DNA from 3 places in the Kitasatospora sp. NPDC059462 genome. Region 1 is predicted to be linked to each of the others. Evidence: predicted binding sites of a transcription regulator. Region 1 holds the regulator's gene; each other region holds the start of a gene.
What was found. Region 1 encodes HrcA, which represses chaperone genes, less so after heat shock. Its sites were predicted from a motif close to TTNGCACTCNGNNNNNCNGAGTGCNAA; they were not measured.

Region 1 (10,317 bases):
GATCACGGGGAAGCGCAGCCGGCGGGACTGCTTGCCGGCCTCCCGCGCGGTGGCCCGCCACTTGGCGAGCGCCTTGCCGCCGCGCTCGCCCTTCCACTGGGTGATGCAGCGCGACGCCGCCCAGGGGATCACCACGTCCACGCCGACCTCGGTCATGGTCTCCACGGCCAGCTCGCCCCGGTCGCCCTTGGGCAGCGCCTGGACGACGACGATCCGCGGCGCCGGCTCCGGCTCGCGGCGCACCGCCGCCACCGTCACCTCGATCGCGTCCTTGCCGAGCACCGCCGCGACGGTGCCGTCCACGCCCAGGCCGAGGCCGTCCGTCAGGGTGACCGCCTCGCCCGGCTGCAGCCGCTTCACCGCGGCGGCGTGCCGGCCCTCCGGCCCGTCCAGCAGCACCGGCGCGCCGGGCTCGACGGCGGAGATCCGCTCGGTCTCGGCGACGAACACGGGCGCGGTCATGCGGGGAACCTCCGGGGTGGGAAGGGGAACGGGAACGCGAAAGGGGTGCCGAGGAAGCCTCGGCACCCCCGCGCGGGACGGCTACCGGCCGTTGAAGGCGTCCTTCAGCCGGGAGAACAGCCCCTGCTGCCCGGGCGCGAACTGGCCGGAGGGCCGTTCCTCGCCGCGCAGCACCGCCAGGCGGCGCAGCAGGTCCTCCTGCTCGGCGTCGAGCTTGGTGGGCGTCTGCACCTCGACATGCACTATCAGGTCGCCCCGGCCGCCGCCGCGCAGGTGGGTGATGCCCCGGCCGTGCAGCGGGATGGACTGGCCGGACTGGGTGCCGGGCCGGATGTCGACCTCCTCCACCCCGTCCAGGGTCTGCAGCGGCACCTGGGTGCCGAGCGCGGCCGCCGTCATCGGGATGGTGACGGTGCAGTGCAGGTCGTCGCCGCGCCGCTGGAACACCGCGTGGGTGGTCTCGGCGATCTCGACGTACAGGTCGCCGGCCGGGCCGCCGCCGGGGCCGACCTCGCCCTCGCCGGCCAGCTGGATGCGGGTGCCGTTGTCGACACCGGCGGGGATCTTCACGGTCAGGGTGCGGCGGGCGCGGACCCGGCCGTCGCCGGCGCACTCCGGGCACGGGGTCGGCACGACGGTGCCGAAGCCCTGGCACTGCGGGCAGGGGCGGGAGGTCATGACCTGGCCCAGGAAGGACCGGGTGACCTGGGAGACCTCGCCCTTGCCGCGGCACATGTCACAGGTCTGCGCGGAGGTGCCGGGCGCGGCGCCCTCGCCGCTGCAGGTGGTGCAGGTGACGGCGGTGTCGACCTGGAGTTCCTTGGTGGTGCCGAACGCGGCCTCCTCCAGGGTGATCTCCAGGCGGATCATGGCGTCCTGGCCGCGCCGGGTCCGCGAACGCGGGCCGCGCTGGCCGGAGGCGGCGCCGAAGAAGGCGTCCATGATGTCGGAGAAGCCGAAGCCGGCCGCGCCCGCGCCGAAGCCGCCCGCCCCGCCGCCCCCGCCGTTGGGCGAGAGGGGGTCGCCGCCGAGGTCGTAGACCTGGCGCTTCTGCGGGTCGGAGAGCACCTCGTAGGCGGCGTTGATCTCCTTGAACCGCTCCTGCGTCTTCGGGTCCGGGTTGACGTCCGGGTGCAGTTCGCGTGCCAGGCGCCGGAACGCCTTCTTGATCTCGTCCTGCCCCGCATCCCGTCGGACGCCGAGTACCGCGTAGTAGTCCGTGGCCACCAAATGCTCCGCTTGTTCCGCCTGTAAGAGTGCTTGCGACTTCGGACCGTCAGAATTCTAACGGTCCGTACCTACGACTCGGCCAGGATCTGGCCGACGTACCGTGCCACCGCTCGCACCGCCCCCATTGTGCCCGGATAGTCCATCCGGGTCGGACCGATCACACCCAGTTTGGCCACGCTCTCGTCGCCCGAACCGTAACCGACCGAGACGACCGACGTGGAATTCAGCCCCTCGTAGGCGTTCTCGCGGCCGATCCGGACCGTCATCCCGGCGTCCGCGGTCTCACCCAGGAGGCGGAGCAGGACGACCTGCTCCTCCAGTGCCTCCAGCACCGGCTGGATGGTCAGCGGGAAGTCGTGGCCGAAACGGGTCAGGTTGGCCGTGCCGGCCAGCATGATCCGCTCCTCGCTCTGCTCGGCGAGCGTCTCGAAGAGCGTCGCCAGCACCGTCGTCACGGTCGGCCGGTCGGCCGCCTCGAACAGTGCGGGCAGTTCCTCCAGCAGCCCGGGGACGTCGGGCAGGCGCTGGCCGGCGGCCCGCGCGTTGACCCGGGCCCGCAGGTCCGCCAGCAGGGTCTCGCCGACCGTGCCGGGGCAGTCCACCAGCCGCTGCTCGACCCGGCCGGTGTTGGTGATCAGCACCAGCATCACCTTCGCCGGGGCCAGCGCGACCAGCTCGATGTGCCGCACCGTGGAGCGGCTCAGCGAGGGGTACTGCACGACCGCGACCTGGCGGGTCAGCTGGGCCAGCAGCCGCACGGTGCGGGCGACCACGTCGTCGAGGTCCACCGCGCCGTCCAGGAAGTGCCGGATCGCCCGCCGCTCGGGCGCGCTCATCGGCTTGACCTCGGCCAGCTTGTCGACGAACAGCCGGTAGCCCTTGTCGGTGGGGATGCGCCCGGCGCTGGTGTGCGGCTGGTGGATGTAGCCCTCCTCCTCCAGTGCGGCCATGTCGTTGCGGACGGTGGCCGGGGAGACCCCGAGGTTGTGGCGGTCCACCAGGGCCTTGGAGCCCACCGGCTCCTCCGTCCCCACGTAGTCCTGGACGATCGCGCGAAGCACCGCGAGCTTGCGGTCGTCGAGCTGACGGACCTCACCGGCCATGGGGCACGCACCTCCGTCTTCACGCGTTGTCCGTTGTGACACGCCCTTGGGGCATGTGTCCGCATTCGAGCTGTCCGGGCCGGCCCCGCAGGGCCCCGGCTTTGGCACTCCGACCATCCGAGTGCCAGAACCGTACCTGCCAGTGTAAGGCCCGGGTCCGACGGCAGGAACGGTCCGGCCGGGGTGATCCTGCCCGCAGTCCGGCGGCACGCGGATGATGCCGCGGGCCCGCCCGGGTGGCAGCATCGAAAGCGGACGGCGAACGGAGGAACAGCGATGTCGACCTCGGGCCAGCACACCCGTTTCGCCCCCGACCGCGGCCTGACCGGCCGGATGGTGGGGACGATGTTCCTGATCGGGCTCCTGTACGTCGGATTCACCGGGCTGCTGATCGCCCTGCTGCGCGGCGCCTGGCCGATCATCGTCCTGATCTCCGGCGGCCTGTTCGTCGCCCAGTTCTGGTTCAGCGACAAGATCACCGAACGGGCCATGGGCGCCCACCCGGTCACCCCGGAGCAGTACCCGCAGCTGCACGGCGCCGTCGACCGGCTCTGCGCGCTCGCCGACATGCCCAAACCCCGGGTCGCCGTCGCCCGCAACGACATGCCGAACGCCTTCGCCACCGGCCGCAACCCGCAGAAGGCGGTGGTCTGCGTCACCACCGGGCTGCTGCGCCGCCTGGAGCCGGAGGAACTGGAGGGCGTGCTCGCCCACGAGCTGTCGCACGTCGCCCACCGGGACGTCGCCGTGATGACGGTGGCCGGCTTCCTCGGGGTGCTGGCCGGCGCGATGACCAGGATCGCCGTGTACGGCGGCTTCATGGGCGGCGGGCGCAACAGCAACGACTCCAACGCCGCGATCGTCGCGCTGGTCATCCCGCTGGTGTCGATCGCCGTCTACGCGATCAGCTTCCTGCTCACCCGGCTGCTCTCCCGCTACCGCGAGCTGGCCGCCGACCGGGCCGCCGCCCAGCTCACCGGCCGGCCCAGCGCACTGGCCTCCGCGCTCACCAAGGTGACCGGCCAGATCGCCGCCATCCCGACCAAGGACCTGCGCCAGGCGCAGCCCTACAACGCCTTCTACTTCGCCCCCGCGCTGAGCGCCCGGGAGGCCGCCGCCCAGCTGTTCTCCACCCACCCGACCCTGGAGCAGCGGCTGGCCCAGCTCGCGAAGATCTCCGAGCGGCTCGGCCGCTGACGCCCCCGCGCCTGCCCCGCCCCCGCCCCCGCCCGCCGCTACCGGAAGGACCGCCGTGGGAATCCTGGACGCGTTGTTCGGCCGCACCAAGCCCGTCAGACCCGACCTCGACCAGCTGTTCGGGGTGCCGTCCGCCGCGCTGACCCTGGAGGCCGGCGCGGGCCTGCGGCCCACCGGGCTCGGCTCGGTCTGCTTCGCCTCCGTCGAGGGCGGGGCCTTCGACGAGGTCGAACGCCAGGTCCGGGCGCTGCTGGACGCCGACACCGGGCGCGGCGGCGTCCCCGTCGAGGCGTCCAGGGACGACTACGGCTACTCCTGGCTGCTCGCCCGGCACGCCCCCGAGGAGCTGCCCGAGCTCGTCAACGACCTGCACGCGGTCAACAGCGAACTGGAGGCGAACGGCTTCGGGCCGCAGCTGCTCTGCTCGCTGGTCGGCTTCCGCGACGCCACCGGCCGCCGGCCGCTGGCCCTGGTCTACCTGTACAAGCGCGGCACCTTCTACCCGTTCGCGCCGCTGCCCGGCCGCGGGGAGAAGCGCGACAGCCCGCTGGAGCTGGAGGTCAACGCGATGCTCGGCAACGACCTGCGGCTGGAGAAGGACCTCACCCGCTGGTTCCCGGTCTGGGGCGCGCCGGGGCTGTGAGGACGCCACGCCGGGCGGCGAGGACGCCCCGGGGCGGCGAAAACCGCTGGCCGCGGCGGCCCGGGCCGCCTAGGGTCCGGCCGTGATCAACTGGACCGAGATCGAGACCGCCGAACCCACCCCCGACCTGCTCGCCGCCGTGAGCGCCGCCCTGCGCTCCCGCGACTCCGGGACCCGCGACACCCACGCCTACGAGCAGCTGTGCCGCTGGGTGCCGCTGCTCACCCCGGAGCGGCGCCTCGCCCTCGGCGACGAGATGGCCGAGCGGCTGTCCGACCCCGAGATCCAGGCCCGCACCTTCGCCCCGCTGGTCCTCGCCGAACTCGTCGACGCCGGCGCCCACCGCCCCGCCTGGCTGGACGCCTTCGCCCACTGGTACGTGACCGAGACCGACCTGCGCGGCTGGGACGCCGAACTCGGCTGGCTGCACGCCGTCGCGCACGGCGCCGACCTGCTGGGCGCGCTCGGCCGCAGCCCGCTGGTGGCCGACCCGGCGCCACTGCTGGAGCTGGCCTCGGCCCGGCTGCTCGCCCCCACCGACCACGTCCTGGACGCGATGGAGGACGACCGGCTCGGCCGCGCGGTCGGCCAGGTCCTCACCCGCCCGGAACTGACCGAGCGCCAGGCGCTGGCCTGGCTCGATCCGATCGCCGCGACCGGCCGGCGCGAGCCCGGCGTCGTCCCCGCGACCGTCTCCAACACCCTGCGCACACTGCGGGTGGTGTACCTGCTCACCGACCGCGGGGTGCGCCCGGCCCCGGGCGCCGAGCCGCTGGCGCTGCGCCATGCCGCCGCCCTGCGCGAGCGACTCGCCGAGGTCCTGGCGATCAACACGTCCTACTACCTCGGCTGACGCCTCGTAGACTCCGTGGAATGCGCAGCCGCCAGTACGGACCCGATCTGACCCCGCCGTGGAAGAAGCAGGCGCCCGCCCCGGAGGTGCCCGCGGAGCGGGACCTGGTGGTCGAGGAGGCGGCGAGCGGCTTCTGCGGGGCGGTGGTGCGCTGCGAGAAGACCGCCGAGGGCTTCACCGTCACCCTGGAGGACCGGTTCGGCAAGCACCGGGTCTTCCCGCTGGTGCCGCGCGGCTTCCTGCTGGAGGGCCGCCCGGTCACCCTGGTCCGGCCCACGGGCCCGGCCCCCGCCCGCACGCCCGGCCGCACCGCTTCCGGTTCGCTCGCCGTCCCCGGCGCCCGGGCCCGGGTGGCCCGCGAGTCGCGGATCTACGTCGAGGGCCGGCACGACGCCGAGCTGGTGGAGCGGGTCTGGGGCGACGACCTGCGGATCGAGGGCGTGGTCGTCGAGTACCTGGAGGGCGTCGACGACCTGCCCGCGATCGTCGCCGACTTCGCCCCCGGCCCGGGCCGGCGCCTCGGCGTCCTGGTCGACCACCTGCTCCCCGGCACCAAGGAGCACCGCATCGCCGCCCGGGTCACCGGCCCGCACGTGCTGGTCGTCGGCCACCCCTACATCGACGTCTGGCAGGCCGTGAAGCCCTCCTCCGTCGGCATCCCCGCCTGGCCCGACGTCCCCCGCGGCGAGGACTTCAAGCTCGGCACCTGCCGCCGCCTGCGCTGGCCCGAGGACACCCCCGCCGCGTGGAAGCGCATCCTGTCGGCGGTGAACTCCTACAAGGACCTGGAGCCCGAGCTGCTGGGCCGCGTCGAGGAGCTGATCGACTTCGTCACCCTCCCGGGTCAGGAGTAGGTCCGGAACTCCGAGGTGTCGAGAACGACGCCCAGCAGGTCCAACGGCACCGGCTCGCCGAACTTGGTGGTCCGCTCGGCCGCGTAGTCCGGCGCCCCCGAGGCCCCCGCCGGGGTCGGCTCGGTCAGCAGCACGCAGAGGCCCTTGATCGGATCGACGATCAGGTAGACGGGAACCGCGCCCTCGGCGTACAGCTCCCGTTTGGTCCGGTAGTCGCGCAGCACGCTGGTCTTCGACACGACCTCGACCACCAGCGTCACGGCCGGCGCCGGCACCAGCCGCCCGGGCCCCTCGACGGCTCCCCGCTCGATCACCACCAGATCCGGCTGCGGCTCGCTGGCGTCGGCGGGGAATGCGACGTCCTGCGTCTGGAGCCGGTGCCAGCGACTGCGCGGGACCTGGTCGACGATCGCCTCGACGATGAGGCTGTGGGCCAGGTCCGGCCCCGCCGTCATCACGATTTCCCCCCTGATGAGCTCGGCCTTGAAGCCTTCGGGGACCTCCAGGTTCTCGAAGATCCCCGTCATCCGGTCATCGATGGCGGTCATGTGCGCGCTCCCTCCGACGGCTGACACCACGGTAATGACACTCAGTCCACCAGGTCACGCACCACCGCGTCGGCCAGCAGGCGGCCCTGGAGGGTGAGGGCGGCGCGGCCCCGGTCGTAGGGGGCGGGGGCGAGGAGGCCGTCGGCCAGGGCGCGGGCGGCGGCGGCGCGGCCGGCGGTGGTGAGCAGGTCCAGGGGGATGCCCTCGGCCAGGCGCAGTTCCAGCAGGATCCGCTCGACGCGGCGGTCCTCGGCGGTGAGGCGCTCGCGGCCCTGGGCGGGGGTGCGCCCCTCGGCGAGGGCCCGGGCGTAGGCGGCCGGGTGCTTGGCGTTCCACCAGCGCACGCCGCCGACGTGGCTGTGCGCGCCGGGGCCGGCGCCCCACCAGTCGCCGCCGGTCCAGTACAGCTCGTTGTGCCGGCAGCGGCCCTCGTCGGTGGTGGACCAGTTGGAGACCTCGTACCAGGAGTAGCCGGCGGCGGCCAGCGCCTGCTCGGCGATCAGGTAGCGGTCGGCGTGCACGTCGTCGTCGATCATCGGCAGCTCGCCGCGGTTGACCCGGGCGGCCAGCCGGGTGCCCTCCTCGACGATCAGCGAGTAGGCGGAGACGTGGTCGGGGCCGGCGCCGATCGCGGCGTCCAGCGAGGCCCGCCAGTCGTCGTCGGACTCCCCGGGGGTGCCGTAGATGAGGTCGAGGTTGACGTGCTCGAAGCCGGCCGCGCGGGCCTCGGCGACGCACGCCTCGGGGCGGCCGGGGGTGTGGTGGCGGTCCAGCAGCCGCAGCACGTGCGGGCGGGCCGACTGCATGCCGAAGGAGATCCGGTTGTAGCCGCCCTCGCGCAGCTCCGCCAGGTACGCCGGGTCCACCGACTCCGGGTTGGCCTCGGTGGTGACCTCGGCGCCGTCGGCGAGCCCGAACTCCTCGCGGATCGCGGCGAGCATCCGCACCAGGTCGCGGGCCGGCAGCAGGGTCGGGGTGCCGCCGCCGAGGAAGACGGTGCGCACCGGCGGGGCGTCCGCGCCGAGGACCCGCCGGGCGAGCCGGACCTCGGCGACCACGTTGTCCGCGTACGTCTCCTGGGAGGCGACGGTGCCCGAGGAGCGCAGCTCGGTGGCGGTGTAGGTGTTGAAGTCGCAGTAGCCGCAGCGGCTGGCGCAGTAGGGCACGTGCAGGTAGAAGCCGAACGGCCGCGAGCCCAGCCCGTCGAGGGCGTGCGCGGGCAGGGAACCGTCGGACGGCACCGGTTCGCCGTCGGGAAGTGCGGAGGGCATGACCCCATTGTCCCGTACGGCCGGGGTGATCCCCCCGGCCGTACGGGACGGCGGGCGGATCAGGCCTCGTTGGCGCCCGCGTACATCGCGGTGACCGCCTCCGCGTAGGTCCGCTCCACCACCGGGCGCTTGATCTTCAGGCTCGGGGTGAGCTCGCCGTGCTCGATGTCCAGGTCGCGCGGCAGCAGGTGGAACTTCTTGATCGTCTGCCAGCGCTGGAGCCGGCCGTTGAGCCGCTGCACGAAGCCGTCGATCAGCGCGTGGGTGGCCGGGTCGGCGACCACCTCGGCGTAGGACCTGCCGGCCAGGCCGTGCTCGGCGGCCCACGGCATGATCACCGCCTCGTCCAGGCCGATCAGCGCGGTGCAGTAGTTGCGGCCGTTGCCGATCACCAGGATGTTGCTGACGAACGGGCAGACCGCCTTGAACCGGCCCTCCACCTCGCTCGGCGCGACGTACTTGCCGCCGGAGGTCTTGAAGAGGTCCTTCTTGCGGTCGGTGATCCGCAGGAAGCCGTCCGGGGAGAGCTCGCCGATGTCCTCGGTGTGGAACCAGCCGTCCGCCTCCAGCACCTCGGCGGTCTTCTCCGGCAGGTTGTGGTAGCCGCGCATGACGCCGGGGCCGCGCAGCAGGATCTCGCCGTCCTCGGCGATCCGCACCTCGGTGCCCGGCAGCGGACGGCCCACCGTGCCCACCCGGATGTCCTCGGCCCGGTTGACGCAGGAACCGGCGCTGGTCTCGGACAGTCCGTAGCCCTCCAGGATCGGCACCCCGGCGCCGACGAAGAAGTAGCCGATCTCCGGGGCCAGCGCCGCGCTGCCGGACACCGCCCCGCGCAGCCGCCCGCCGAAGGCGGCCCGGATCTTCGCGTACACCAGCCTGTCGGCGAGGGCGTGCTTCATCCGCAGCGCCGCCGGGGCGCTGCCCACGCCGGTCGCCACCCGGGAGTCCTGGACCGCGCGGGCGTGGTCGCGGGCGGTGCGCGCCGCCCACTGGAAGATCCGGTACTTGGCGCCGCCCTCCGCCCGGGCCTTGCCGGCGATGCCGTTGTAGACCTTCTCGAAGATCCGCGGCGCCGAGGCCATGATGGTCGGACGGATCACCGGCAGGTTGTGGATGATCCGCTCCACCCGGCCGTCCACCGCCATCACGTGGCCGGTCGCGATCTGCCCCGAGATCAGCGTCTTGCCGAACACGTGCGACAGCGGCAGCCACATGAACTGCACGTCGTCGGCGGCCAGCAGCCCGCTCGCCTCCTGCGCCCGCCCCTCGTAGGCCCAGCAGTCGTGCACCAGGCGCACGCCCTTGGGGCGGCCGGTGGTGCCGGAGGTGTAGATGAGGGTGGCGAGCTGCTCCTTGCCGAGGGCGGCGACCGCCTTCTCGACGGCGTCCGGGTGGGCGGCCAGGTGCTCGGCACCGAGCCGCTCCAGCTCGGCGAGGGTGATCACCCGCAGCCGGCCCGCCCGCGGGGCCCCGTCCGGCGCGTCGAACAGGATCACCGTCTCCAGCCCGGGCAGCCGGTCCAGCTCGGCGACCACCTTGTCCAGCTGGGCGGCGTTCTCGGCGAACAGGGCCCGCGAGCCGGAGTCGGAGAGGATGAACGCGGTCTCGTCGGCGTTGGTGCTCGGGTAGACGGCCGTGGTGGCCGCGCCCGCGCACATGTTGCCGAGGTCGGCGAGGATCCACTCCAGCCGGGTGGAGGAGGCCAGCGCCACCCGGTCCTCGGCCTCGATGCCCAGGGACAGCAGGCCGGCCGCCACCGCGTACACCCGGGCGGCGGTCTGCGCCCAGGTCAGCGAACGCCACTGCTCGGCGCCGGGGGTGCTGTCCGCCGCGTGCTCGTCCACCGGGACGGGGTGGCGGTAGGCCTCGCCGCCGGGCGTCAGCGCCACCCGTTCCTGGAACAGGTGGGCGACGGAGGCGGGGCGCCCGGCGACGATGTCGGTACGGCCGGAGTCGATCAGGGACTGCGCGGAACTCAACGAGGACCTCCGGGAGCGGGTGGCCGTCTGTCTGAAGGATGTGACGTCCGTGGGGGCGGCCGCCGGCCCCCTGCCGGCCGGAACCGGTACCGGCGAGTAACAAGAGGGCTGCCAGCAGCCTAGGGGGAAACCGGTCATTCCGTAAGAGGGCGGACCGACCTGACACCCTCCCGG
Region 2 (10,317 bases), on a different contig from region 1:
CGATCCGGTCGGTGACGTCCTTGAGCAGCGCCTTCGTGGCGGCCGAGCCCTGGGTGGTGCCCGGGGCGGTGCCGGAACCGGCCGTGCCGGAACCGGCGGCCGGGGCGGAGCCGTCGGCGGGCTTGTACGTGCTGCCGTTGACGCCGCCGGTCTTCACGATCGTGCCGTTGCGGGCGTACGGGTACTCCGGGTACAGCTCCTCGATCTTCTCGGGGCTGAAGTCCTGGGCGAGCAGCGAGCGGTCGATCTCCTCCTGGAGGTTCCCGGAGAGGTCCCAGGCCATCGCCTTGAGCCAGGAGACCGAGTCGACCGGGGTCCACTGCTCGGGCTCGTAGTCGCCGTTGACGACACCGAGCAGGCTGTACTCCAGCGAGGCCGAGGAGCCGCCCGGGTGCTCGGCGAGCCAGGCGTTGACGCCGTCCGCGTACGCCTGGAGGTTCTTCTTGGTGTCGGGGGTCAGGACGGTGTCGAACTCGTCCTGGGCGGTCTTGCGCCAGCCCATGGTGCGGATCATGGAGTCGGTCTCGACCTGGCTGTCGCCGAACATCTCGGAGAGCCGGCCTGCGGTGATGTGCCGCCGGACGTCCATCTCCCAGAAGCGGTCCTGGGCCTGGACGTAGCCCTGGGCCCGGAAGAGGTCCTCGGAGGTGTCGGCGTAGAGCTGCGGGATGCCGTTGGCGTCGCGCTTGACGTCGACCGGCGCGCTCAGGCCCGCCAGCTTGATGCTGCCGTCGACCTCCGGGAAGGACGCCCGGACCGCGGCCACCCCCCGGTAGCCGCCGTAGCCGGCGCCGGCCACCAGCAGGACGACCAGCACGATCACGATCAGACGGGCGCGCCGGAACTTCTTGGAGCGGGGCATCTGGGTCCTTGCGGTCCTCACTGGGGGGCGGGCGGACATGTCAAGAGCACGTGGCCGTGACAGTGCACCACATTAGGCCGCCCCGGCTGGCGGCCGTGCACGGGGGACGCTCACGGTGGGATCGGGCAGACCGGGAGACGGGAGGTGAGGGAGTCGGTGAACGGTGAACTTAAAGATATGGCAAAATGTTAGACTGAGTAACGATCCGCAAGGGGAGTAATCGCCGCTTCCGGCCTCCGCCCCTGTCGGTACCCCGTCCGCCCGCTGCCACGCCCGAGGTGCCCCTGCGTGAATGTCGACCACCTGAACCAGCTGCTCCTCGAATTCTCCGTGATCCTGCTGGTCGCGGTGGTCGCCGTGCGGGTGTCCACGAAATCCGGCCTGCCCAGTCTGCTGATCTACCTCGGCATCGGCGTCGCGCTCGGCCAGAACGGCCTGGGCATCTCGTTCAACAACGCCGAGCTCACCCAGGTGCTCGGGTACGCGGCGCTGGTGGTGATCCTGGCCGAGGGCGGCCTCAAGACCAACTGGCGCGAAGCCAGACCGGTGATGCCGGCGGCCACGGTGCTCGCCACCGTCGGCGTCGGGATCAGCGTCGCCGTCACCGCGGCCGGCGCCCACTACCTGGTCGGCCTGGACTGGCGGACCTCCCTGCTGCTCGGCGCAATCGTCTCCTCCACCGACGCCGCCGCCGTCTTCTCCGTCCTGCGGACGGTGCCGCTGCCCCGCCGGCTGACCGGCCTGCTGGAGGCCGAGTCCGGCTTCAACGACGCGCCCGTGGTCATCCTGGTCGTCGCCTTCGCCACCGTCGGCGCGCACGACTCCTGGTACGTGCTGCTCGGCACGATCGTCGCCGAGCTGGCGGTCGGCCTGGCCATCGGCCTGGTGGTCGGCAAGCTCGGCGCGTTCGGCGTCAAGCACGTCGCGCTGCCGTCCTCCGGCCTCTACCCGATCGCCGTGATGGCGCTCACCGTGCTCGCCTACGCCGGCGGCGCGCTGCTGCACGGCTCCGGCTTCCTCGCCGTCTACGTCAGCGCGGTGGTCCTCGGCAACGCCAAGCTGCCGCACGGCCCCGCCGTGCGCGGCTTCGCCGACGGCCTGGCCTGGATCGGGCAGATCGGCATGTTCGTGCTGCTCGGCCTGCTCTGCACCCCCGAGTCGATGGGCTCGGCCGTGGTGCCCGCCCTGGTGATCGGCGCGGTGCTGGTCTTCCTCGCCCGGCCGCTCTCGGTGGTGCTGACCCTCACGCCGTTCAAGCTGCCGGCCCGCGAGCAGGCCCTGCTCAGCTGGGCCGGACTGCGCGGCGCGGTGCCGATCGTGCTGGCCACCATCCCGCTGGTCTCCGGCGCGCCGCTGGCGCAGGACGTCTTCAACATCGTCTTCATCCTGGTCGTGGTCTTCACCCTGCTCCAGGGCCCGACCCTGCCCTGGGTCGCCAAGGCCCTGCGGATCGGCGAGGGCTCGATGGGCCAGGACCTCGACATCGAGTCCGCGCCGCTGGAGAAGCTGCACGGGCACCTGCTGTCGGTCGCGCTGGCGCCCGGCTCGAAGATGTCCGGCGTGGAGGTCGGCGAGCTGCGGCTGCCGGCCGGCGCGGCGGTGACCCTGGTGGTGCGGGAGGGGAACAGCTTCGTGCCGGACCGGACCACCGTGCTGCGCGGCGGGGACGAGCTGCTGGTGGTGACCACGGACGAGGTCGGCGAGGCGGCCGAGCGGCGGCTGCGGGCCGTGGACAAGGGCGGCAAGCTGGCCGACTGGCTGAACGGGCGCGGCGGCTGAGGCCTCACCGGGTGTTCACCCCGGCGTCACGGGACACGTTTGGATCCGTCCTGTAGAGTCGGGGTGAGCGCGCTTCTACGCGCGTAAATTTCGCTTTTGGTGGAGACACCGAACCCCAGCATCTGCCTGAAGCAGAGTTGGCGCGACCGCTCGGCGGCCGCGGCCCGGCCCCGGCCCACCGCCGGACCGGCCCGGTATCTACCCCGGTCGACGCGCGAGAGGACGACTCTCGGCGCCGTCGGGGCCACCCCATGCCCTGCCGCGCTACCAGGCAGCAGGAAGGACCGACCGTGACGGCCCGCCGAACGGTCGAGAGCGTCGAGGACGCCCGGGACACATCGTCCCCGCAGAACAGCCCGCAGAGCAGCCCGCGGAACAGCCCGGAGGCCGGCCCGGGGAGCGCCGCCGCGCCCGCCCGCGTCGGCTACGGCGCGCTGCTGCGCACCCCCGGCGCCTGGACGTTCCTCGTCCCCGCGCTCGTCGCGCGGCTGCCCTACGCGATGCTCGGCATGGGCATCCTGCTGCTCGTCAAGGACACCCACGGCTCCTACGGCACCGCCAGCACCGTCGCGGCGGTGGCCGCCGTCGCCCAGGCGCTGGTCGGCCCGCAGACCGGACGCCTCGCCGACCGGTACGGCCAGGCCCCGGTGCTCGTCCCGACCGTCGTGGTGCACGCGCTCTCGGTCGGCGCGCTGATCGCGCTCGCGCTCGGGCACGCGCCGGCCTGGAGCCTGTTCCTGGCCGCCGCCCCCGCCGGGGCGAGCGTCCCGCAGATCGGCGCCATGGTCCGGGCCCGCTGGATCTCCACCTTCTCCGCCGGGGGCGCGGCCGCCGCCCCCGAGGTGAGCACCGCCTTCGCCTTCGAGTCCGTGACGGACGAGTTCACCTTCGTGATCGGCCCGATCCTGGCCGCCGCCGTCGCCACCTCGGTCAGCCCCTCGGCCGGGCTGGCCGCCGAGGCCGCGCTGACCCTGGCCGGCGGCCTGGCCTTCGCCGCCCAGCGGCGCACCGCGCCCGCCCGGGTGGTGCGCGAGCCGGGCGTCCGGCAGGCCTCCGCGCTCGCCTCGCCCGGCGTCCGGCTGCTGGCCGGCGCCTTCCTCGGCGTGGGCACCGTCTTCGGCGGCATGCAGGTCTCGGTGAACGCCTTCGCCGACTCGGTCGGACAGCACGGCGCGGCCGGCACCGTCTACGGCGTCTTCGCCGGCGGCTCGATGGTCGCCGGTGTGCTGTACGGCGTGATCGCCTGGCGGCGCTCCGTCCAGCAGCGGATGATGCTCGGCTACGCCCTGCTGGTGCTGGGCTGCTCGACCCTGTGGGCGATGCCCAACCTCGTCGCGCTCGCGCTCGCCGGGCTGGTCTGCGGCCTGGCCATCGCGCCGACCCTGATCAGCGGCTACACCCTGGTCGAGACGCTGGTCGAGGACGGCGCCAAGACCGAGGCCTTCACCTGGCTGACCGGTGCCATCGGCCTGGGTCTGGCGACCGGCTCGACGGCCGCCGGGCAGCTGATCGACGCGCACGGTCCGTCGGTCGGGTTCCTGGTGCCGGTCGCCGGGGCCGGGCTGGGCCTGGTCGCGCTGGTGACGCTGCGGGGGCTGCTGGTCCCCCGCGCCGGGCGCGGCGCGGTGGTCGCGGCCGCCGCGGAGCGCGGTGCGCCGGGGCGGCTGGTGGGCGCGGCCGAGGGCTGAGGCGGCGGCCGGGGCGGGCACGGGGGCGGACCCGGGGCGGGCGCCGGGCGGACCCCGGGCCGGACTCATCTCACATTCGAGTCGCTGGACTGATCCACCGGAATGCCGCATCATTGACCATCGTTAGCACTCATCAGGCGAGAGTGCCAGGAGGAAGACAAGTGCCCACGTACCAGTACCAGTGCACCGAGTGCGGCAACGGCCTGGAGGCGGTGCAGAAGTTCACCGACGAGCCGCTGACCACGTGCCCCGACTGCCAGGGACGGCTCCGCAAGATCTTCTCGGCGGTGGGCGTGGTCTTCAAGGGCTCCGGCTTCTACCGGACCGACAGCCGCTCCTCCTCCAGCAGCTCGGTGGGCGGGGGTTCGTCCTCGTCCTCGTCGACGTCGGCCTCCTCGTCCTCGTCGTCGGGCTCGTCGTCGAGCTCCCCGGCCCCCGCCGCGAGCCCCGCTCCGGCGGCCGGCTGACCTTCGGCCGGGCACCGGACCACAGCGTTCCCGAACGGCCCGCCGTTTCCCGCTTCCGAGCGGGTGCGGCGGGCCGTTCGTCGTCTCCGGGGGCCTTCATTCACTCGTCGGGGTGACAGCCGTCATCCACAGCCCCGGGTTTTCCACAGGCCGGGAAAAGCGGCTACCGGCCCGGGCGCGGACCGCCCAGAGTGGCGGTCACCGGAACCCCGAAGCCGACCCTGGAGGTGCCCGTGCGCACCGGTTCGCCCGTCCTGTCCCCCCGTCCGCTGCCGGTCCCGCCGCTGCCCGCGCCGAGCGTCCCGCCCCGGCAGCCGGTGCCGCCGTTCCCTCCGATCGGCGGCCGGGCGGGCCCGCGCTGCCGGCTCCGGCGGGTGCTGCGCCACCGCGCCCCGGTCCCGCTGGTGCTGCTGTTCGCGGCGGCGGCCGCGCTCACCCTCGGCCCCGCCCGGACGGGCCCGCCGGCGCCGGGGGCGGCGCCGGTGGTGGGCCGAACGGGTTGTCCGTCGGAGGGGGGAGAAAATCACCCGTGACCGGCCGGCGACTCCGTCGTTCACGCGGCATGAAAGGCTTCAAGGAATTCCTGCTGCGCGGAAACGTCGTCGAGCTGGCGGTCGCCGTGGTCATCGGCGCGGCCTTCACCAACATCGTCAACGCCTTCGTCAAGGGCGTGATCAACCCGATCGTCGGGGCGTTCGGGGCCAAGGACCTCGCGTCCTACAGCTCCTGCATCAAGGGCCCCTGCGAGGTGTCCGCCACCGGCGAGGTCACGACCGGCATCCTCATCCTCTGAGGCAACGTGCTGAGCGCGGCGCTCCAGTTCCTGATCACCGCGGCCGTCGTCTACTTCTGCCTGATCCTGCCGATGACCAGGTTCACCGCCCGGCGCAAGACGCTGGCCGAGGTCCAGGCGGAGGCCGAGGCCAAGGAGGTCCTGCTGCTCACCGAGATCCGCGACGCCCTGGTCACCCGGACCGGCTGAGGCCGGGCCGACCCGGCGGGCCGGCCGTCAGTCCCCGTGGTGCGGCGGGCGCTGGCTCAGGTACCAGTCCAGCCCCCGGCCACTGCTCTGCCCCGCCCCGGGCCGGTCGCCCCAGCCCGCGTCGGTGTCGTCCCGGGACTGCCGCTCCAGCGGGTCGCCGAAGACCAGCCGGGCCTTCGCCGCCGTCCGCGACCGGTCCGCCGTCGTCTCCCCGGCCGGTCCCCCGGCCTTCTCGCCGGCCGTCGTCCCGGCCGTCGTCCCGGCCGCCTTCTCGTCCGCCACCTTCTCCTCCACCGCTCTCGTCCTTCCCCCTGCCGACGTCCCCGCCCGCTGCCACCAGCCTAGAAGGCTCCCGGCACGACGGCGGGCCCGGTGCGGACCGCTCCGCACCGGGCCCGCAGGCCGCCGTCACCTCTCACGCCCGCGTCATGCCGGGCCGGGCTCCGTCAGGCCGCCTCGAAGCCCGCGTGGTCGGCGATCTTCTTCAGCTCCGCCAGCGCGTGCTTCTCGATCTGGCGGATCCGCTCACGGGTCAGCCCGTGCTGCTTGCCCACCTCGGTCAGGGTGCGCTCGCGGCCGTCCTCCATGCCGTACCGCGACCGGATGATCGAGGCCGTCCGGTCGTCCAGGCGCCCGATCAGGCCGTCCAGTTCCTCGCGGCGCAGCATGACCATCACGGCGTCCTCCGGGGACGTCGCCCCGGTGTCCTCGACCAGGTCGCCGAACTGGGTCTCGCCCTCGTCGTCGACCGACATGTTCAGGCTGACCGGGTCCCGCGCCCAGTCCAGCACGTCCTTGATCCGGGCCTCGGTGGTGTCCAGCTCGGCCGCGATCTCGGCGGGCTCGGCCTCCCGGCCCAGCTCCTTCGACTTCTCCCGCTGCACCCGGCGGATCCGGCCCAGCTCCTCGACCAGGTGGACGGGCAGCCGGATGGTGCGCGACTGGTCGGCGATCGACCGGGTGATCGCCTGGCGGATCCACCACGTCGCGTAGGTGGAGAACTTGAAGCCCTTGGCGTAGTCGAACTTCTCCACCGCGCGGACCAGGCCGGCGTTGCCCTCCTGGATGAGGTCGAGCAGCGGCAGGCCGCTGCGCGGGTAGCGGCGGGCGACGGCGACCACGAGGCGGAGGTTGGACCGGATGAAGACGTCCTTGGCGCGCTCGGCGTCCTCGGCTATCGCCTCCAGTTCCTCGCGCCGCACGCCCTTGGGGAGCTCGTCCTCCTCCAGCAGGTGCTGGGCGTAGACGCCGGCCTCGATCCGCAGCGAGAGCTCGACCTCCTCGGCGGCATCGAGCAGGGGCGTCCTGGCGATCTCGTCGAGGTACATGCCGACCAGGTCACGGTCGGCCTCAAGGTTGGTCGGGCGGGCCGCGCGAGTCCGGTCGGCCCTGTCGCGAACGACGGCACGGGTGGCCATGCTTGCTCCCTTTGCTGGTGTTGCCGCGGTCTGGCTGCCTGCCCGGAGAGGGCAAGAAGTGCGGGCCCCGCGGGGCTCACACGTAACGATCCAACGAACAGAATCCGGACAACATTCCCAAGTCGCTCAGATTCTTCCGGCGATGCAGTATCCTGCCCGATTCCGCCCGCGATCCGGACCCAGGGTGACCGGACCGCCACCCGGCGTGCTCCCCCGCCCCACCGCGCGCACGCCCCTCCCCTACCGCAACCCCTCGGACGCCGGGCGCGTTCCCCCGCGGAGCCCGCCCACACCCCGGCGCACGCAGCTCCTCCGCACAAAAGATGCCAAATCGCTATCGCCGCGGCGCACGCTCGGCACGGGCGGCTGGGAAGGTGTCAGCCATGCACCTGACCAACAGCTCGCCCTCCATCACCCCGCGTGATCGCCACCTGCTCCGGCACGCGGCACTCGCGGTCGGCTGCGCCGTGCTGTTCGCCGTCCTCGCAGCCCTGGTGCAGACCGACTGGCGGCCGCTGTCCCGGTTCGACCACCGACCGGTCGACTCCCTGCACCGCTTCGCGGCCGGTCACACCGCGTGGACCGCCTCGGTGCAGCTGTTCTCCGACATCGGCGGGACGATCACCATGCGCTCGGTGCTCGGCGCGGCCGCCCTCTGGCTCTGGCTGATCGGCGCCCGGACGCTCGGCGGCTGGGTCGCGGCCCAGACCCTGGCCGGCTGGGGCGTCCAATGGCTCCTGAAGCTCTCCTTCGGCCGCCAGCGCCCCACCTTCTCCGACCCCGTCGCCCACGCCGGCGGCCCCGCGCTCCCCTCCGGCCACGCGATGGCCTCCGCGATCGCCTGCGCCGTCCTGGTCGGCCTGCTCTGGCCCCGGGCCGGCCGGGCCGGCCGGATCGCCGCCTGCTCCGTCGCCGCGCTGATCACCCTGGGCATCGGCGCCTCCCGGGTCTTCCTGGGCGTCCACTGGCCGAGCGACGTCGTGGGCGGCTGGCTCGCCGCCGGCATCGTCCTCGGCAGCGTCACCGTCCTCGTCGAACTCTCCCGCCCCGGAGCCCTCGCCCGCGACTTCCGCCGGGTGAACTGGCGCACCCGGCCCCGCGTCCAACGCGTCCTCGTCTCCCCCGCCCGCCCGCCCCGGGACACCCCCGCCGACCACCCCGACGGCCTCCTGCGCTGACCCTCCCTCACCCCGCGCCCACCCGCAAACAACGGAACGGGCCCCCTCGGAGGCAACCGAGGGGGCCCGTACTCACGTCATCCGCCGTGACCGGCGCTGTGCCCCAGGCAGGATTCGAACCTGCGACACCGGCTTTAGGAGAGCCGTGCTCTATCCCCTGAGCTACTGAGGCGGGGACGACCGCAGACAGCCTAGCGGATCGGTGGCACGGCGGTGGGCGGGACGGACCGTGGGAGGGCGGGCGGGCGACGGCGGGTCAGGTCGGTGGGGGCGCGGCCCGGTGGTGGAGGGGCGGCTAGCCTGGGGGAACGGCCCCGTGCGACGGCGGGGCCGGAGCCCTCCGGCGGGGGGAAGGAACGGAGCGGCAGATGGCATCGGGTGACCGGTGGGAGCGCGGCGCCGTTCGCCTCGCGCGGAAGGCGGCCGGGCCCGTGGTGTGGCTCGCACCCGCGCTCGTCATGCTGGTGGTGGGCGCGTACCGGCTGGGGACGCCCACGCTGTGGCGGGACGAGGTGGCGAGCTGGGTCTCGGCCACCCGGCCGATCGGCGACCTGCTGCGGATGCTGCAGCACGTGGACGCCAGCAACGGCGCCTACTACGTCCTGCTGCACGGCTGGACGACGCTGTTCGGCGACTCGGAGATCGCGCTGCGGCTGCCCTCCGTCCTGGCGATGGCGGGCGCGGCCGCGTTCACCGCGCTGACCGCCGAGCGGCTGTTCGGCGGCCGGGTCGCGGGCGTCTGCGCCGGGCTGCTGTTCGCGATGGTGCCGCTGATATCCCGGTACGCCCAGGAGGCCCGCTCCTACGCGCTGGTCACCTGCGCCGTCGCGGCCGGGACCTGGTTCCTGCTGCGTGCGCTGGAGCGGCCGACGCTGGGCCGGTGGGTGCCGTACGGCCTGGCGATGGCGGTGGCGGGCGCGGCGCACCTGGTCTCGCTGAGCGCCCTGGCCGGGCAGGCGGCGCTGGTAGCGCCGTACCTGTGGCGGACCTCCGGCCCGGCGCGGCGGCGGCTGCTCGCCGGCCTCGCCCTGGTGCTCGCCGCCCTGGTGGCGGTGGTGCTGCCGGTGGCGCTGCTGGGCCGCCGGCAGTCCGAGCGGCAGCTGGGCTGGCTCGGCCGGCCCACCCTGGACCAGCTCTGGCACTTCGGCGAGCCGCTGTTCGGCTCGGCCCGGGTGTTCCACGTCTTCCTGGTGCTGGCGCTGCTGGCCCTGGTGCTGCCCGGGCGGCGCGGTCCGGCGCTGCGGCTGCTGCTGCTCGCGGTGCTGCCGGTGCTGGCGGTCTGGGCGTTCTCCTTCGGCCCGACCTCCTACTTCCTCGACCGGTACCTGCTGTTCACGGTGCCCGCCTGGGCCGCGCTGGCCGGCTGCGGGACAGGGGCGGGCTACGCGGCGGTGACCGCGGCGGCCCGGCCCGGCCGGACCCGCCCGGAGGTGCGCACGGCGGGCCTGCTGCTCGCGGTCGGCGTGGTGGCGGTGGCCGGGGTGACGGCCCTGCCGACCCAGTCCCTGGTGCGCTACGCGGGCTCGCACGCGCAGTCGAAGGAGCCCTACCGGGCGGTGGCCCGGCTGATCGCGGCCGGCTACCGGCCGGGTGACGGGCTGGCCGTGCCGCTCGGCGACCAGGCCTGGTCGATGATCGGCCCGGGTGTCTCCTACTACCTGCCGGACGACGTGCGGCCGTACCCGCTGTTCGAGGCGACCGGGGCGGTCCAGGCCGAGGACCTCTTCCCGGTGCCCTGCCCGCGCCCGGCCGAGTGCACCGGTCCGGGGAGCCGGGCCTGGCTGGTCGTGCTGGGCAACACCCCCGACCCGCTGACCACGCTGCCCGCCGACCAGGCGGAGGCGCTGCGGACCCGGTTCGGGCCGCCGGAGCAGGTGACGCCGCTGGGCGGGATGACGCTCGCCCTGCTCGGCGGATCCCGCGCCGGGCACTGACCCCCTCCT
Region 3 (10,317 bases), on a different contig from region 1:
CCAGGACCCATCTTCGCCACGTGTGCTCCCACCGCCGTCCCTGAAACCGTCGGCCCCATCGTGCCAGGTTCGCCCGTCCGGTCCGCATCTCGTCGGACGTGTGTTCCGCCATGCTGCGGGTTTTCGGTCGTGCGGCGCACACCGGCGGCGGGGCGGGAGCGCGCCCCGGCGGTCGCCGCAGGACCGGTCACCGCCCGACCGGTCTAACCTTGACCCGTGCTGCTGCTCGCGTTCGACACCGCTACCCCCGCCGTCACCGCCGCCGTCCACGACGGCACGGCCGTCCTCGCCGAGACCGACCAGGTCGACGCCAGGCGCCACGGCGAACTCCTGTTGCCCGCGATCGACCAGGTGCTGCGGGCGGCCGGTGTCGACAAGCACCGGCTGACCGGCATCGCCGTGGGCGTCGGCCCGGGCCCGTACACCGGCCTGCGGGTCGGCCTGGTGACCGCCGCCGCGCTGGGCCACGCCCTGGACCTGCCGGTGCACGGCGTCTGCACCCTGGACGCGATCGCCCACCGGGCCCGCGCCGAGGGCCTGGCCGGCGAGCCGTTCACGGTGGCCACCGACGCGCGCCGCAAGGAGGTCTACTGGGCCGCCTACGACGCCGAGGGCCGCCGGACCGAGGGCCCCTCGGTGGACCGCCCGGGCGACCTGACGCCGCCGGCGCGCTCGGTCGGCGCCGGTGCGCTGCTCTACCCGGACGCCTTCCCCGGCGCGCACGGCCCCGAGCACGTCTCGGCCGGCGCGCTCGCCGACTTCGCCGCCGCCGAGCTGGCCGCCGGCCGGGCCCTGCTGCCCAACGCCCCGCTCTACCTGCGCCGCCCGGACGCCCAGGTGCCGGCCGGCTACAAGGCGGTGCTCCCGGCGTGACCGGCCCGAGCACCGACGGGGCCGTGCGCACCGGCGTCCCCGCCGCCGCCCTGCGCCCGATGCGCTGGTGGGACATCGCCCCGGTGCTGGCGCTGGAACAGGAGCTGTTCCCCGAGGACGCCTGGTCCGCCGGCATGTTCTGGTCCGAGCTGGCCGAGGCCCGCCCCGGCGGCACCCGCCACTACACCGTCGCCGTCACCCCGGACGGCACGCTCGTCGGCTACGCCGGGCTGATGGCGGTGGCCGGCGAGGGCGACGTCCAGACCATCGCCGTCGACGGCCGCCACCAGGGCACCGGACTCGGCGCGGCGCTGCTCGCCGACCTGGTCCGGGAGGCCGCCCGGCGCGGCTGCGCGGACCTGCTGCTGGAGGTGCGGGTGGACAACGCCCGCGCACAGCGGCTCTACGAGCGCTTCGGTTTCGAGCCGGTCGGCATCCGGCGCGGCTACTACCAGCCCGCCGGCATCGACGCGCTGGTGATGCGCCTCGACCTCGCGGCCGCCGCCGTCGACGGCGCCGCCGCCCCCGAAGACCTCGACGAACCCGCGGGCCACCCGCGACCGGACGTGAAGAAGGACACCCCCCATGGCTGACGAACCGCTCGTCCTCGGCATCGAGACCTCCTGCGACGAGACCGGCGTCGGCATCGTGCGCGGCACCACGCTGCTCGCCGACGCGGTGGCGTCCAGCGTCAACGACCACGCCCGCTTCGGCGGCGTCGTCCCCGAGATCGCCAGCCGCGCGCACCTGGAGGCGATGGTCCCCACCATCCAGCGCGCCCTGGACACCGCGGGCGTCAAGGCGGGCGACCTGGACGGCATCGCCGTCACCGCGGGCCCCGGCCTGGCCGGCGCGCTGCTGGTCGGCGTGAGCGCCGCCAAGGCGTACGCGTGGGCCCTGGACAAGCCGCTGTACGGCGTCAACCACCTCGCCTCGCACATCTGCGTGGACCAGCTGGAGCACGGCCGCCTGCCGTCCCCGACGATGGCCCTGCTGGTCTCCGGCGGGCACTCCTCGCTGCTGCTCAGCGAGGACATCACCAGCGACGTCCGCCCGCTCGGCGCCACCATCGACGACGCGGCCGGCGAGGCCTTCGACAAGGTGGCCCGGGTGCTCGGGCTGGGCTTCCCCGGCGGCCCGGTGGTGGACCGCACCGCCCGCGAGGGCGACCGCAGGGCGATCGCCTTCCCGCGCGGCCTGACCGGCCCCAAGGACCCGGAGTACGACTTCTCCTTCTCCGGCCTGAAGACCGCCGTCGCCCGCTGGGTGGAGGCGAAGCGACGGGCCGGCGAGGACGTGCCGGTCGCCGACGTCGCGGCATCCTTCCAGGAGGCGGTCACCGACGTGCTGACCCGCAAGGCGGTCAAGGCCTGCAAGGACAACGGCGTCGACCACCTGATGATCGGCGGCGGCGTCGCGGCCAACTCGCGGCTGCGCGAGATGGCCCAGCAGCGCTGCGACCGGGCCGGCATCCGGCTGCGGGTGCCGCGTCCGGGCCTGTGCACCGACAACGGCGCGATGGTCGCCGCGCTCGGCTCCGAGATGGTCTGGCGCGACCGCGCGCCGTCCTCCTTCGACCTGTCGGCGGACTCCTCGCTGCCCGTCACCGAGGTCCACGTCCCGCACACCGACGTCCACGGCGAGGCCTACCGGGCGCTGGGCGGCGGGCGGTGACCACCACCGCCGCGATGTGGGAGGCCCGGGCCGCCGACGGGCGCGGCGCCGAGCTCTCCGCGTGGGTGCGGGAGAGCGCGCTGCCCGCGCTGCGCGGCCGTCCCGGGCTGCTGCGCAGCGAGCTGTTCGCCGCTCCCGGCGAGCGCGTGCTGCTGATCACCTGGTGGTCCGGCGAGCCGGTGCCGGTGGCCGAGCCGCCCGCCGCGCTGCTGGGCCGTCCGGTGCACCGCTGGTCCTTCACCAGCGAGCACGTGGAGTAGCCCCCGGCAGCCGTTCGCGCGCCCGACCGGGAACCGAACGTCCGACCGTTACCGTGCTAGCGAGCGAGATCGCTGAACGGGAACGGGGAGCACGGCGCGGTGAACAGGCACGGGTGGAGCAGGACGACGGCGTACGCGGCGGGGGCGGTGGTCCTGCTGGCCGCCGCCACCGGGTGCGCGGGCGGGGGCGACAGCGGCGCCGCGTCCGCCGCCCTGGTGGCGCCGAGCACCACCACCGCCCCGGCCGGGTCCGCCGCGCCGCCCGGGCGGGACGCGGCCACCGCGCCGCCCGCGCCCCCCGCCCCGGCCGCCGGCGACGCCGCCGCCTGGGCGAAGTGGCACCTCACCCCGCTGCCGCCGGCGCCCCGGGCGCCCGCCGACAAGCCGGTGAAGCTCCAGCGGACCGGCCCGGTCCCGGTGTTCAGCGAGGTGCGGACCACCGACAAGGTCGTCTTCGTCACCATCGACGACGGCGCCGAGAAGGACCCGGCCTTCGTCGAGATGCTGACCGACCTCAAGGTGCCGGTCTCGATGTTCCTGACCCGCGACATCGTCAAGGACGACTACGGCTACTTCAAGCGGCTCCAGGCGCTCGGCAACCACGTCCACAACCACACCGTGGACCACGCCCAGCTGAGCAGGGCGGCGCCGGAGAAGCAGAAGTCCGAGATCTGCGACGCCCAGGCCGCGCTCACCCAGCAGTACGGCACCCCGCCGCTGCTGTTCCGCCCGCCGTACGGCGACGGCGCCAACACCCCGGCGGTCAACTCCGCGGTGCAGCAGTGCGGGCCGCGGGCGATCGTGCTGTGGCGCGAGTCGATGCAGATCCACGACATGCAGTACCAGGCGGCGGACAAGAAGCTGCGGCCCGGCGACATCGTGCTCGCGCACTTCCGCGGCCCGAAGGACCTCAAGGGCGAGACGATGACGCAGATGTTCGGCGAACTGCTGGCCCGGATCCAGGAGCAGGGCTTCACGGTGGCCCGGCTGGAGGACTACATCGAGGTGCCGGCCGCCTGAACGGCCGCGGCCGGGCCGGTCACCGGCCGGCCGAGCATCATCAGCGGGCCGTGGTCGGTGCGGCTGAGGATCACCGTCACGGTGTTCGGGCCGGCCGGCTTGAGCTGACGGCGCAGCTCCTCCGGGGTGATCGCCATCCCGCGCTTCTTGATCACCACCGTGCCGACGCCGCGCTCGCGCAGCAGCGCCTTCAGCTTCTTGATGTGGAACGGCAGCACGTCGGTCAGCTCGAAGCCGTGCGCGTAGGGGGTGTCGACCAGCTCGTCCGAGGTCACGTAGGCGATCTTGGGGTCGATCAGCCGCCCGTTCACCCGCTGCGCCACCTCGGCGACCAGGTGGGCGCGGATCACCGCGCCGTCCGGCTCGTAGAGGTAGCGGCCGACCGGGCCGGCCGGCGGGTCGGGCAGGTCCCCGCCGCCGAGGCTGGCCCGCTGCGGCAGCAGGGTGGCGCGGTGCGGGTGCTCCGCCCGGGTGCCGAACCAGAGCACCGCCTCCTTGACGTCGCCGTGGTCGGAGACCCACTCGGCCTCCGCGTCGGCCGGCACCGCCTCGTGCGGGATGCCGGGGGCCACCTTGAGCGCGCCGACCGGGGTGCGCCGGCCCGCCTCGATCGCCCAGGACAGCGGCGGCGCGTAGGCCTCGGGGTCGAAGACCCGGCCGCGCGAGGTGCGCCGGGCCGGGTCGGTGAAGACCGCGTCGAAACCGGTGACGTCGACGTCGGCGACGTCCGCGCAGCGCACCTCGACCAGGTCGGCCAGGCCCAGGGCGGCCGCGTTGGCGGCGGTGGCGGCGCAGGCGGCCGGGTCCTTGTCGACGGCGAGCACCTCGACGCCGGCCCGGGCCAGCGCCAGCACGTCGCCGCCGATCCCGCAGCAGAGGTCGGCCAGCCGCTTCACGCCGAGGTCCGCGAACCGCCGTGCCCGCCACTCGGCGACCTCGCGCCGGGTGGACTGCTCGACGCCGTTGGGCGTGAAGTACATGAGGTCGGCATCGGCGCCGAACTTGGCCCGGGCCCGCTGCCGCAGCCGGGCCTGCCCGAAGGCCGCCGACACCAGCTCGGCCGGGTGCTCCCTGCGCAGCCGGGTGGCCAGCGCCAGTTCCTCCCCGGGCGCGAAGTCGCGCAGTTCGGCGAGCAGGGCCTGGCCCCGGTCGGTCAGCAGGGGCCGCAGGTCGTCGTTCTCCACGGGCCCATTCTCACCGGTCACGGGAGGGCCGGCCGGACCGGCCGGCTCGCACACGCGTGCGGTCGCGCGTCCGCGGCGTGGGACCGACGGGCGCGTCGTTGGCACTCTGGTTGACTGAGTGCTAACCGCGGCCTATGGTCGTCACTAGCACTCCCCACCGGGGGAGTGCTAACGCGACAGTGCGTGTCTGACCCCCGCGACGGCAGATGCGCGAGCTCGCCCCTACCCGTTAGAAAGCCCCGTAATCTCCGAAGGGGAGCTCGGACGTGACCACCAGCAGCAAGGTTGCCATCAAGCCGCTCGAGGACCGCATCGTGGTCCAGCCGCTCGACGCCGAGACCACCACGGCCTCCGGCCTGGTTATCCCGGACACCGCCAAGGAGAAGCCCCAGGAGGGCGTCGTCCTGGCCGTCGGCCCGGGCCGCTTCGAGGACGGCCAGCGTCTGCCGCTCGACGTCGCCGTCGGTGACATCGTCCTGTACTCGAAGTACGGCGGCACCGAGGTGAAGTACCAGGGCGAGGAGTACCTGGTGCTCTCCGCCCGCGACGTTCTCGCCATCATCGAGAAGTAAAGCGTCCAGCCACGCCCCGGATCCGTGTCCCTAGCGACAGGGGACCGGGGCGTGGCTGTTGGTTCACGTAGTCGGCGGCCGCCGCGACGGCCGCACCCCCGAGGGAATAGGGAACATGGCGAAGATCCTGCAGTTCGACGAGGACGCCCGCCGCTCGCTGGAGCGCGGTGTCAACAAGCTGGCCGACACCGTCAAGGTGACCATCGGCCCCAAGGGCCGCAACGTCGTCATCGACAAGAAGTTCGGCGCCCCGACCATCACCAACGACGGCGTCACCATCGCCCGTGAGGTCGAGCTCGACGACCCGTACGAGAACCTTGGCGCGCAGCTCGTCAAGGAGGTCGCCACCAAGACCAACGACGTCGCGGGTGACGGCACCACCACCGCCACCGTGCTGGCCCAGGCCCTGGTCAACGAGGGTCTGCGCAACGTCGCTGCCGGCGCCGGCCCGGCCGCCCTGAAGAAGGGCATCGACAAGGCCGTCGCCGCCGTCTCCGAGCACCTGCTGTCGGTCGCCCGCGAGATCGAGGGCAAGGACGACGTCGCCGCCGTCGCCACGCTGTCCGCGCAGGACGCCCAGGTCGGCGAGCTGATCGCCGAGGCGATCGACAAGGTCGGCAAGGACGGTGTCATCACCGTCGAGGAGTCGAACACCTTCGGCGTGGAGCTGGACTTCACCGAGGGCATGCAGTTCGACAAGGGCTACCTGTCGCCGTACTTCGTCACCGACGCGGAGCGGCAGGAGGCGGTCCTGGAGGACCCGTACATCCTGATCAACCAGGGCAAGATCTCCTCCATCCAGGAGCTGCTGCCGCTGCTGGAGAAGATCCTTCAGGGCGGCTCCTCCCGCCCGCTGCTGATCATCGCCGAGGACGTCGACGGCGAGGCGCTGTCCACCCTCGTGGTGAACAAGATCCGCGGCACCTTCAACGCGGTGGCCGTCAAGGCCCCGGGCTTCGGCGACCGCCGCAAGGCGATCCTCGGCGACCTGGCCGTCCTGACCGGCGGCACCGTGATCTCCGAGGAGGTCGGCCTCAAGCTCGACCAGGCCGGTCTGGACGTGCTGGGCTCGGCCCGCCGCGTGACCGTCACCAAGGACGAGACGATCGTCGTCGACGGTGCCGGCGAGTCGGAGGCCGTGGCCGGCCGCGTCGCCCAGATCAAGGGCGAGATCGCCAACACCGACTCGGACTGGGACCGCGAGAAGCTGCAGGAGCGCCTGGCCAAGCTGGCCGGCGGCGTCTGCGTCATCCGCGTCGGTGCCGCCACCGAGGTGGAGCTCAAGGAGCGCAAGCACCGCCTGGAGGACGCCATCTCGGCGACCCGCGCCGCGGTCGAGGAGGGCATCGTCGCCGGTGGTGGCGCCTCCCTGGTCCACGCCGCCAAGGTGCTGAACGACGGCCTGGGCCTGTCCGGCGACGAGGCCACCGGTGTCGCGGTCGTCCGCAAGGCGCTGCACGAGCCGCTGCGCTGGATCGCCCAGAACGCCGGCCTGGAGGGCTACGTCATCACCTCCAAGGTCGCCGAGCTGGAGCAGGGCCAGGGCTACAACGCCGCCACCGGCGAGTACGGCGACCTGGTGAAGGCCGGCGTCATCGACCCGGTCAAGGTCACCCGCTCCGCCCTGGAGAACGCCGCCTCGATCGCCTCCCTGCTGCTCACCACCGAGACCCTCGTGGTGGAGAAGAAGGAAGAGGAGGCCGACAACGGCCACTCGCACGGCGGTCACGGCCACTCGCACTGAGGCCGCAGGCACTGACGACCGCAGGCCCGGTCCGCGCCCCGCGAGGGGTGGCGGGCCGGGCCTGCGGCGTGTTCCAGACTTCAACTATCAGTTGAATTTTGCATGCAGCAAAGAATCCCTTATATCTTGAAGGCATGATCGAGGCCCGCCACCTGCGCGTCCTGCGTGCCGTCGCCCGCACCGGCTCCTTCTCCGCGGCCGCCCGCGAGCTGGGCTGCACCCAGCCCGCCATCAGCCAGCAGATGAAGGCCCTGGAGAAGTCCGTGGACACCCCGCTGGTGGTCCGCTCGGGCCGCGGGATGCAGCTGAGCGAGGCCGGCCGGGTCCTGCTCAAGCATGCCACCGGGATCCTCGCCGGGCTCTCCGCCGCCGAGGAGGAGGTGGCGGCGATCGCCGGACTGCGGGCCGGACGGGTCCGGCTGGTGTCCTTCCCGACCGCCAGCTCGACCCTGGTGCCGCCGGCGGTCGCCCGGCTGCGGGACAGCCATCCGGGCGTGCGCGTGTCGCTGGTCGAGGCGGAGCCGCCGGAGTCGCTGGCGATGCTGCGCGGCGGCGAGTGCGAGATCGCGCTCGCCTTCCGCTACCCGCAGGCCCCCGGATCCGCCCTCGCGCCGGCGCCGGCGCCCGCGCACGGCACCCCCAGGGAGGCGCGCGCCGAGGCCAATCTGGAGGCCCAGCAGCTGAGCGCGGGGGCCGACTGGTCCGATCTGGTGGCCACCCCGCTGCTGGACGACCCGCTGGTCGGGCTGCTGCCCGTCGGGCACCGGCTGGCCGGGCGCGGCGGGCCGGTGGAGCTGGGCGAGCTGGCGGGGGAGCAGTGGATCGCGGGCTGCCCGCAGTGCCGCGGGCACCTGGTGGAGCTCTGCGCGGGTGCCGGCTTCGAGCCGCGGATCGACTTCGCGACGGACGACTACCCGGCGGTGGTCGGGCTGGTGGCCGCCGGGCTCGGGGTGGCGGTGCTGCCCGGGCTGGCGCTGGAGTCGGTGCGCCCGGACGGGGTGGTGCCGGTGGCGGTGCACGCCGCGTCGGGGGCGCCGGCGGTGCGGCAGGTGGTCGCGCTGACCCTGCCGGACCTCGCCGAGGTGCCGGCGGTGGCGCTGATGCTGGAGCGGCTGGCGGGGGCCGCGGCCGGGCGCTGACCGGCCGGCGCGGGCCGGTGGTGGCCCCGGGCGGTGGCGGCCCCGGGCAGGCCTCATGCCGAGAAGAAACGTTTCTTCCCGGGAGGCGGAGTCGCCGTGCTACTGCTGGGCCGCGCCCGGTGCGGCGAGCGGCACCTCCACCAGGCGGTGACGCGAACGGCCCATCATCTCCTCGCGCTCGTCCTCGGTCAGGCCTCCCCAGACGCCGTACGGCTCACGGACCGCGAGCGCGTGGGCGGCGCACTCGGTGCGCACGGGGCAGCGCATGCAGACCTCCTTGGCGCTCGCCTCGCGCGAGCTGCGGGCCGCGCCGCGCTCGCCCTCGGGGTGGAAGAAGAGCGAGCTGTCCACGCCGCGGCAGGCCGCGGAGAGCTGCCAGTCCCAGAGGTCCGCGTTGGGGCCGGGGAGTCGGGAGAAATCTGCCATGGCTCATTCCCTTCAGAGGTCGTCGACCGCGGGCCGGTCGCCGGCGGGTTGCGTCGGCGGCGGCACGGCGGGGCGTCCGGCGCGGTGTGGACACCTGGAAATATGACTTACGGCAACTCCATGGACAAGTCACCCACAGAGTGGCACAACAGTCAATGACCATACAAAAGCTCTAAAAACGGGCAAAGTGGGCGTGGCGTCCCGGTCGGCGACCGCCGGGCGCGGATGGGGCAATCGGGTGGCCGACGGGCGCGCGCGGACCCGCGCGGGTGTGCGGGTTGTACGCCGACCGCGCGCGAGCTGCGCAAAAGTGCGGCGTGTGCACCGCGATGCGGCTGATCGGTAACGGGTCGGCCACGTACAGTGGTGGAGATGGCTCCGAAGGCCGTAACTCATTCGGGTGACGGTCGTTGGAAGTGCGGAGGCGGTTAGCGGACGCCGGACGTCGGGAACGATCGCGGGGAATCTCAGGCGATCAGCACGGAGTCTGACGCCGATCGGCCGTGTCGAAGAGGTTCGTACCAGCCAGGAGGCTCAACGTGACGCGGATCAGCTGCGGAGGACGACGGTCATGACTTCCGTTCTCGTTTGCGACGATTCCCCGCTCGCCCGCGAGGCGCTTCGCCGCGCGGTCGCGACCGTACCCGGTGTCGACCGGGTCACCACCGCGACGAACGGGGAGGAGGTCCTCCGCCGCTGGGTGGCCGACCGCTCCGATCTCGTCCTGATGGACGTCCGGATGCCCGGCCTCGGCGGGGTGGAGACGGTCCGGCGACTGCTCTCCGCCGACCCCGGCGCGCGGATCATCATGCTCACCGTCGCCGAGGACCTCGACGGCGTCGCCCTCGCGGTCGCCGCGGGCGCCCGCGGGTACCTGCACAAGGACGCCTCGCGCGCCGAACTGCGGGCCACCGTCACCCAGGCCCTCGCCGACCCGACCTGGCGGCTCGCCCCGCGCCGGCTGCGCAGCCCGGACATGGGCGCGGCGCCGACCCTGACGGCGCGTGAGATCCAGGTGCTCGAAGGCATGAGCCACGGCCGCAGCAACGCCGAGATCGGCCGTGAGCTGTTCCTCTCCGAGGACACCGTCAAGACCCACGCCCGACGGCTGTTCAAGAAGCTCGGTGCCTCGGACCGCGCGCACGCGGTGGCGCTGGGTTTCCGCTGGGGCCTGGTCCGCTGACCGCCGCCGGCGTCGCCGGTTCCGGCACGCTCCGCGCGATTGTCCGTGCCGGGGCGTGTGACGTTACGGTCCCGAGGTTGCACCATGGAGGAGTGGAGCACCTCGGGGACCAGCGGGCAGGAACTGCGGCGAACCACGCAGCCGCAGGAGACTCGGCGGACGGCGCCGCGGACGGGACCGCCCGGAGCGGCGGGGCGGGAGGCGGGACGGTGCAGGAGGGGCCGGTGGTGCGGACCGGTACG

Region 2: ACFXAM_RS27425 (FmdB family zinc ribbon protein) is a predicted target of HrcA. The motif match lies at 4,453-4,479, and genes of this name have one in related genera.
Region 3: groES (co-chaperone GroES) is a predicted target of HrcA. The motif match lies at 5,110-5,136, and genes of this name have one in related genera.

What each region holds. Positions count from the first base shown of each region.
Region 1 covers NZ_JBHYUU010000023.1:32,747-43,063, forward strand. The annotation lists gene ACFXAM_RS09365 (16S rRNA (uracil(1498)-N(3))-methyltransferase) at 1-462, opposite strand, end outside; gene dnaJ (molecular chaperone DnaJ) at 544-1,689, opposite strand; gene hrcA (heat-inducible transcriptional repressor HrcA) at 1,761-2,795, opposite strand; gene htpX (zinc metalloprotease HtpX) at 3,072-3,992, shown strand; gene ACFXAM_RS09385 (hypothetical protein) at 4,048-4,635, shown strand; gene ACFXAM_RS09390 (DUF2785 domain-containing protein) at 4,718-5,488, shown strand; gene ACFXAM_RS09395 (DUF3097 domain-containing protein) at 5,509-6,342, shown strand; gene ACFXAM_RS09400 (Uma2 family endonuclease) at 6,333-6,890, opposite strand; gene hemW (radical SAM family heme chaperone HemW) at 6,932-8,161, opposite strand; gene ACFXAM_RS09410 (AMP-dependent synthetase/ligase) at 8,221-10,143, opposite strand.
Region 2 covers NZ_JBHYUU010000132.1:8,501-18,817, forward strand. The annotation lists gene ACFXAM_RS27410 (penicillin acylase family protein) at 1-862, opposite strand, end outside; gene ACFXAM_RS27415 (potassium/proton antiporter) at 1,151-2,641, shown strand; gene ACFXAM_RS27420 (MFS transporter) at 3,076-4,329, shown strand; gene ACFXAM_RS27425 (FmdB family zinc ribbon protein) at 4,491-4,796, shown strand; gene ACFXAM_RS27430 (hypothetical protein) at 4,988-5,329, shown strand; partial or broken gene mscL (large conductance mechanosensitive channel protein MscL) at 5,359-5,775, shown strand; gene ACFXAM_RS27440 (hypothetical protein) at 5,806-6,072, opposite strand; gene ACFXAM_RS27445 (sigma-70 family RNA polymerase sigma factor) at 6,225-7,196, opposite strand; gene ACFXAM_RS27450 (phosphatase PAP2 family protein) at 7,580-8,374, shown strand; tRNA gene ACFXAM_RS27455 (tRNA-Arg) at 8,474-8,546, opposite strand; gene ACFXAM_RS27460 (glycosyltransferase family 39 protein) at 8,743-10,308, shown strand.
Region 3 covers NZ_JBHYUU010000106.1:14,259-24,575, reverse strand. The annotation lists gene ACFXAM_RS24440 (hypothetical protein) at 1-11, opposite strand, end outside; gene tsaB (tRNA (adenosine(37)-N6)-threonylcarbamoyltransferase complex dimerization subunit type 1 TsaB) at 217-873, shown strand; gene rimI (ribosomal protein S18-alanine N-acetyltransferase) at 933-1,466, shown strand; gene tsaD (tRNA (adenosine(37)-N6)-threonylcarbamoyltransferase complex transferase subunit TsaD) at 1,459-2,547, shown strand; gene ACFXAM_RS24420 (hypothetical protein) at 2,544-2,807, shown strand; gene ACFXAM_RS24415 (polysaccharide deacetylase family protein) at 2,907-3,827, shown strand; gene ACFXAM_RS24410 (methyltransferase domain-containing protein) at 3,803-5,032, opposite strand; gene groES (co-chaperone GroES) at 5,278-5,583, shown strand; gene groL (chaperonin GroEL) at 5,699-7,327, shown strand; gene ACFXAM_RS24395 (LysR family transcriptional regulator) at 7,462-8,466, shown strand; gene ACFXAM_RS24390 (WhiB family transcriptional regulator) at 8,566-8,892, opposite strand; gene ACFXAM_RS24385 (response regulator transcription factor) at 9,464-10,075, shown strand.